2 regions of the Hydrogenophaga sp. NH-16 genome follow, and region 2 is predicted to be linked to the other one. Evidence: predicted binding sites of a transcription regulator. Region 2 holds the regulator's gene; the other holds the start of a gene.
The links. Region 2 encodes NrdR, which represses ribonucleotide reductase genes. Its sites were predicted from a motif close to CACNANATNTNGTG; they were not measured.

Region 1: a site for NrdR is predicted at 1,846-1,859, ahead of DD542_RS06530 (ribonucleoside-diphosphate reductase subunit alpha). Genes of this name have one in related genera too.

The regions. Positions count from the first base shown of each region.
Region 1 is NZ_CP029344.1:1,331,031-1,334,435, reverse strand. It holds gene DD542_RS06530 (ribonucleoside-diphosphate reductase subunit alpha) at 1-1,751, opposite strand, end outside; gene ampD (1,6-anhydro-N-acetylmuramyl-L-alanine amidase AmpD) at 2,084-2,704, opposite strand; gene DD542_RS06520 (sigma-54 dependent transcriptional regulator) at 2,685-3,405, opposite strand, start outside.
Region 2 is NZ_CP029344.1:1,658,244-1,661,648, forward strand. It holds gene DD542_RS08035 (lytic transglycosylase domain-containing protein) at 1-198, shown strand, start outside; ZMP/ZTP riboswitch at 252-396, shown strand; gene glyA (serine hydroxymethyltransferase) at 460-1,704, shown strand; gene nrdR (transcriptional regulator NrdR) at 1,701-2,150, shown strand; gene DD542_RS08050 (GspH/FimT family pseudopilin) at 2,283-2,822, shown strand; gene DD542_RS08055 (GspH/FimT family pseudopilin) at 3,015-3,405, shown strand, end outside.

The sequences.
Region 1 (3,405 bases), 330 kb from region 2:
CAGACGGCGGTCTCGGTGTCGCTGGTGTTGAGCGTGATCTCGGTGCAGAGGTTGGAGCTGTGCACCACGCCGGCGTGCTGCTGCGGGCTGCGCACGTTGCAGGCGTCCTTGTAGGTGATCCAGGGATGGCCGGTCTCGAACAGCATCGAGAGCATCTTGCGCCACAGGTCGGTGGCCGAGACCTTCTTGTAGGGCTTGATCTCGCCGCGGGCAGCCTTCTCCTCGTAGGCCAGGTAGGCCTTCTCGAAGTCGGCGCCGAACAGGTCGTGCAGGTCGGGCACGTTGTTGGGCGAGAACAGGCTCCACTCGCCCTTTTCCATCACGCGCTTCATGAACAGGTCGGGAATCCAGTTCGCCGTGTTCATGTCGTGGGTGCGGCGGCGGTCGTCGCCGGTGTTCTTGCGCAGCTCCAGGAATTCTTCGATGTCCAGGTGCCAGGTTTCCAGGTAGGTGCAGACCGCGCCCTTGCGCTTGCCGCCCTGGTTCACCGCGACGGCGGTGTCGTTGACCACCTTCAGGAAGGGCACCACGCCCTGCGATTCACCGTTCGTGCCCTTGATGTGGGCACCCAGGGCGCGCACACGGGTCCAGTCGTTGCCCAGGCCGCCGGCGAATTTGGACAGGAGGGCGTTCTCCTTGATCGATTCGTAGATGCCGTCGAGATCGTCGGGCACGGTCGTCAGGTAGCAGCTGGAGAGCTGCGAGCGCAGCGTGCCGGCATTGAACAGCGTGGGTGTGGACGACATGAAGTCGAACGAGGACAGCACCTCGTAGAACTCGATGGCGCGGGCTTCGCGGTCGATCTCGTTGAGCGCCAGGCCCATGGCCACGCGCATGAAGAAGGTCTGCGGCAGCTCGATGCGGCTCTTGCGCACGTGCAGGAAGTAGCGGTCGTACAGGGTCTGCAGGCCGAGGTAGTCGAACTGCAGGTCGCGCTCGGGCTTGAGCGCGGCGCCCAGGCGTGCCAGGTCGAACTGCAGCAGCTTCTCGTCCAGCAGCTCGTTCTGCACGCCCTTCTTGATCGCCTGCGGGAAGTAGTCGGCGTAGCGCTCACCCATCTGTGCGGCGGGCACCTCTTCGCCCAGCACTTCCTTGACCACGGTGTGCAGCAGCAGGCGCGCGGTGGCGTAGGTGTAGTCCGGGTCCTTTTCGATCAGGGTGCGCGCGGCCAGGATGGCGGCCTTGTAGACCTCCTCGATCGGCACGCCGTCGTACAGGTTGCGTTTGGTCTCCGCGACGATGGGATCGGCCTTGACGTCCTGGCCCAGGTTGGCGCAGGCGGCCTCAATCAGGCCCTGCAGGCGCGCAATGTCCAGCGGCACACGCTGGCCGCCATCCATCACATGCAGCGTGGCTTCGGCGGGCTTGGCCGCTTCGGCCTGATGGGCGCGTTCCTGTGCCCGGCGCTCGCGGTACAGAACGTAGGCGCGGGCGACCTCGTGGTGGCCACCGCGCATCAGGCCTAGTTCGACATGGTCCTGCACGTCCTCGATGTGGAAGGTGCCGCCGCCGGGGCGCGAGCGCATCAGTGCGCGCACCACCGTCTGGGTCAGCGCGTCCACGGTCTCGCGCACGCTGGCCGACGCCGCGCCCTGGGTGCCGTGCACTGCCAGGAAGGCCTTCATCATGGCCACCGCGATCTTGCTCGGCTCGAACGGCACGACCGCGCCGTTGCGACGGATGATCTGGTACTGGGTCAGCACGGAGGCGCCAGCGGGCTCGGTGGTGGAGCCGGTGCTGCCGGTGGGCATGTGGGGGGTGTTCGGGGAGGCTGTGGGCGTGGCGGTCAGCATGGTTCCTCTTTCGTTTGTGTTGTGGCGCCGAAGGTTCGGCTGGTGCGGCGCACACTATATCTGGTGCCTGGTGGTGGTTCAAGCCACTACCGGTAGTGTTTTGATAAAAAGTGCATGCTGGTTTTCGTCTGGCAAAAAGCCATCGGAAAGGCGGTGCGTTCAGGCCTGGCGTGGTGCGGCGCCGGTGCGTGGCTTGGACTCAGGAACCGAGCGCCGACGCGCATTTCGTGCGGATTCCGCGCGGAAATCCGCGTCTTTGCTGGCAATGTGCGGAGCGACGTTGGCGCCGGTCAGGCGGTGGAGGCGTCCGGATCGAATGTGGCGATCACACACTCGGGAAAGCACCGATGGTCCCAGGCCAGGCAGCGCTGCAACCGTGCCCAGTCGAAACCGGGGCCGGGGTCGAGCTTGCGACCGGGGGCGATGTGCTCGTGGCCGGCGATGTGGGTGATCGGGTAGCGGTCGGCCAGTTGCCGGCACAGGTCGGCCAGCGCACGGTACTGCGCATCCTCGAAGGTCTGGCCTTCGAGGCCCTCCAGCTCGATGCCGATCGAGTCGTCGTTGCAGCGCTCGCGGCCGCGCCAGCACGACACCCCCGCGTGCCAGGCGCGCCGGTCCGCGTCCACGAACTGCACGACCTGCCCGTCGCGGCGCACGAAAAAGTGGGCCGAGACCTCCAGCCCCCGGATCTGCTCGAAGTAGGGGTGGGTCGACCAGTCGAGCCGGTTGGTGAACAGCCATTCGACTTCCGGCCCGCCGTACTGCCCGGGTGGCAGGCTGATCGAATGCAGGACGATGAGGTCGACGACGGCGCCCGCGGGGCGGTCGTTGGCGTTGGGCGAGAGCACCTGCCGCGCGGTGCGCAGCCAGCCCCCCGACCAGTCGCCTGTTTCAGGTGGTGCTGTCGTCATCGTCGGACGGCATGGTGATGCCCAGGCGCTGGATGCGGTAGCGGATCTGCCGCAGGTTGAGCCCCAGGCGGTTGGCCGCGGCCGTGCGGTTGTAGTCACATTCCTTGAGCGCCTTGAGCAAGACCTGCCGCTCCTGCTCGTCCAGGTAGCCCTGCAGATCGTCGGGAATGGTGTCGGGCTGGGGGGTGGGCACCTCGGCGGCCTCCACCGGTTCGCTGGGCGGCCGGGTGGCCGTGAAGCCGGCGTCCACATCGCCCGGGTCCGCGAAGTCCTGCGCCTGCAGCTGGCTGCCGGAGCTCAGCGCCAGCGCCCGCTGCAGCAGGTTCTCCAGCTCGCGGACGTTGCCCGGCAGTTCGCGGGCCTGCAGCCAGGCGAGGGCATCGGCAGTGAGGGTGGGGATCGGCTGGCCGGATTCGCTGCAGATGCGCTGCAGCAGGGCATCGACCAGCCCGGGCAGGTCTTCCCGCCGTTCCCGCAGCGGTGGTGTGCGCAGGCCGATCACGTTGAGCCGGTAGAACAGGTCCTGCCGGAACTCGCCGTCCCGGACCAGGGCCGCGAGGTCCTTGTGGGTGGCGCTGACCAGCCGCACGTCGACCGCTTCCTCCTGCACACCGCCCAGCGGACGCACGCGCCGCTCCTGGATCACACGCAGCAGCTTTGCCTGCATGCCCAGCGGCAGGTCGCCGATCTCGTCGAGGAAC
Region 2 (3,405 bases):
GAGCACCTTCGGATCCAGAGCGTGGCGCTGGGCAAACCGATGCCGACTTCCTTCCCGATCTTCACCGCCGCGCCTGCGCCCGCCGCGCCGGAGCCGATCGAGCCAACCCAGACCGGGCTGCTCGATCCCCAGCCCGAAGCCATCCCTGCCGGCCAGCCGGTTGAACCGGCAGCCGACGCCGTTCTCACCAGCTCCTGACCACAGACTGCCAAGCTCCGAGGCCTGCGGGCGCCTCGCCACTCGGATAAACTACACAGGTGCGCAACTGGCGATAGGCGCGCGGCAGCCACCTGCCGTCCGCGCTGACGTGGCCCTCCGCTCCTGGCGAGCGGGACAACCACTGGGAAGCGCACCGCCCACTCTACGGGTGTTCAGCCGTTCGCCTGGGCAGTCCCTGCCGCTTTTCAGAGAGTGCGCGGGGTCCCATCTCATCCGAGACCGTCCCGAGACTGCCAAACCATGTACGACCGCAACATCCTCATCGAGCAAACCGACCCCGAACTGTTCAAGGCCATTCAAGCGGAAAACGCCCGCCAGGAACACCACATCGAGCTGATCGCCAGCGAGAACTACGCCTCGCCGGCCGTGATGGCCGCCCAGGGCACCCAGTTGACCAACAAGTACGCCGAGGGCTACCCCGGCAAGCGCTACTACGGCGGCTGCGAGTACGTCGACGTGGCCGAACAGCTGGCCATCGACCGCGTCAAGCAGATCTTCGGTGCCGATGCCGCCAACGTGCAGCCGCACTGCGGCGCCTCGGCCAACGAGGCCGTCTTCCTGGCCTTCCTCAAGCCCGGGGACACCATCATGGGCATGAGCCTGGCCGAAGGAGGCCACCTCACCCACGGCATGCCGCTGAACATGTCGGGCAAGTGGTTTAACGTGGTCAGCTACGGCCTCGACAAGAACGAAGCGATCGACTACGACGTCATGGAAGCCAAGGCCCGCGAGCACAAGCCCAAGCTCATCGTCGCCGGGGCGTCCGCATACAGCCTGCGCATCGACTTCGAGCGCTTTGCCAAGATCGCCAAGGAAATAGGCGCCATCTTCATGGTCGACATGGCCCACTACGCCGGCCTGATCGCCGCGGGCGTGTATCCCAACCCGGTGCCATTCGCCGACGTGGTGACCTCCACCACCCACAAGAGCCTGCGCGGCCCGCGCGGCGGCATCATCCTGATGAAGGCCGAGCACGAAAAGGCCATCAACAGCGCCATCTTCCCCGGCCTGCAGGGCGGTCCGCTGATGCACGTCATCGCAGCCAAGGCGGTCGCCTTCAAGGAAGCGCTGCAGCCCGAGTTCAAGGCCTACCAGCAACAGGTGGTGAAGAACGCCCAGATCGTGGCCGAGACCCTGACCCAGCGCGGTCTGCGCATCGTCAGCGGCCGCACCGAGAGTCATGTGATGCTGGTGGACCTGCGCGCCAAGGGCATCACCGGCAAGGAAGCCGAGGCCGTGCTGGGCAGCGCCCACATGACCATCAACAAGAACGCGATCCCCAACGACCCGGAAAAGCCGATGGTCACCAGTGGTGTGCGCATCGGCACCCCGGCCATGACCACCCGCGGCTTCAAGGACGAGGAAGCCCGCATCACCGCCAACCTGATTGCCGACGTGCTGGACAACCCGCGCGACCCGGCGAACATCGAAGCGGTGCGCGCCAAGGTCAATGCCCTGACCGCCCGTTTCCCCGTCTACAGGTGAAATGCCCCTTTTGCGGCCATCTGGAAACCCAGGTCGTTGAGACCCGGGTTTCCGAAGACGCGGACTTCATCCGCCGCCGCAGGCAGTGCGGCCACTGCGAAAAGCGCTTCACCACCTATGAGCGGCCAGAGGTCAGCTTCCCGGCGGTGGTGAAGAAGGATGGTCGGCGCGTGGACTACGTGCCGGCCAAACTGCGCGCCTCATTCACCCTCGCCCTGCGCAAGCGACCGGTGAGCACCGAACAGGTGGACGCCGCCATCGAGCGCATCGAGGAAAAGCTGCTCAACCTGGGCAGCCGCGAAGTGGCCTCCACCAAACTGGGCGAGATGGTCATGCGCGAGCTCAAGAAACTCGACAAGGTGGCCTACATCCGCTTCGCCAGCGTTTACCGCAGTTTTGAGGATATCGACGAGTTTCGCGCGCTCGTGGATGAGGTCCGCCGGTAGCGCGCCGCCGGCTATTGGGAAAAGCCCCTCCTCCATCGGAGGGACACGATACCGACATGTACCTCATTGAAGGCATGATTCGGTGGCAACGCAGGGAAATAATGAGTTCGAACGAATTACTTCGAACCCATCATGCGATTGCCTGTCTGTCAACCTCCTCGTCAAATCAGCGGATACACCCTCATCGAACTGGTCGTGGCGACCGCGTTGCTGGCCATTCTCATTCAGCTCGCTGTTCCCCCCATGAGCCGGCTGCTCTCTGACTGGCAAAGAGACAACGCCACCCGAGCCATCACCGATCACCTTGCGCTCGCGAGATCGGAGGCCATCCGCTGGTCCCGGCGCGTGGTGATGTGCAGCAGTGCAGATGGCCTTCGCTGCTCTCCCGGCTCCAACAGGGAATGGAAATCGGGATGGCTCGTGTTTCAGGACATCGACAGCAATGGCCAATTCAGCCCTTCCGACAAACTGGTCGCTGTTTCACAGGGCGTCAGTGGAATTCAAAGCATCCGCGGCAATGCATTGCTCCAGCGCTTCGTATTCATGCCAACAGGAATGATGGCATCGGGAATGGGCACGCTGGAGATCATTCCCGAAACGGGAGCCAGCCAGAGAATCATCATCAATCGAATTGGGAGAATCCAGCTCAGCACAGGCCAGCCGGCGGAATGACACCGGGGGCCCGTTGCGGATGCGGGCGGCCCCAGGCTGGCGGCGACCTGCCAGCGGTTTGTGGCGACCCAAAGCGACAGCTGCGTGAAAAATGAATGCTTTTTGCCGCTGAGCAGGCCAAATTCGACCGCGTGTCAGGGCGTCCTGAGGAGCCTTGAAGGCGGACGATACATTGCAGTACGGAGCTGCAAATTGAACAACCTGCCCTCATTCCCGAAGCCGCCCAACTCTCGCCAGCGAGGTTTCACGCTGGTTGAGCTGGTGGTCACCATCGCGCTGGTCGCCATCCTCACGACACTGGCGATTCCCAGCTTCAGCGAGGTGCTGCGCCAGTGGCGCCGCGACAGCGCCACACGCGAGCTGTCGACCAGTCTGCAGCTGGCGCGATCCGAGGCCATCAAGACATCGCGCCAGATGGTCGTCTGCCCGAGCACCGATGGCACCGCTTGTGAGGCCAGCTCCGAATGGAGTACCGGCTGGATGGTGTTCGTCGACGATGGGGCCGGTACCCAGACCAACGCCAACAACCAGACCTACGACACCGACGAGCGGATGCTCAAGATCGTGTCCGCCCAGGCCGGCG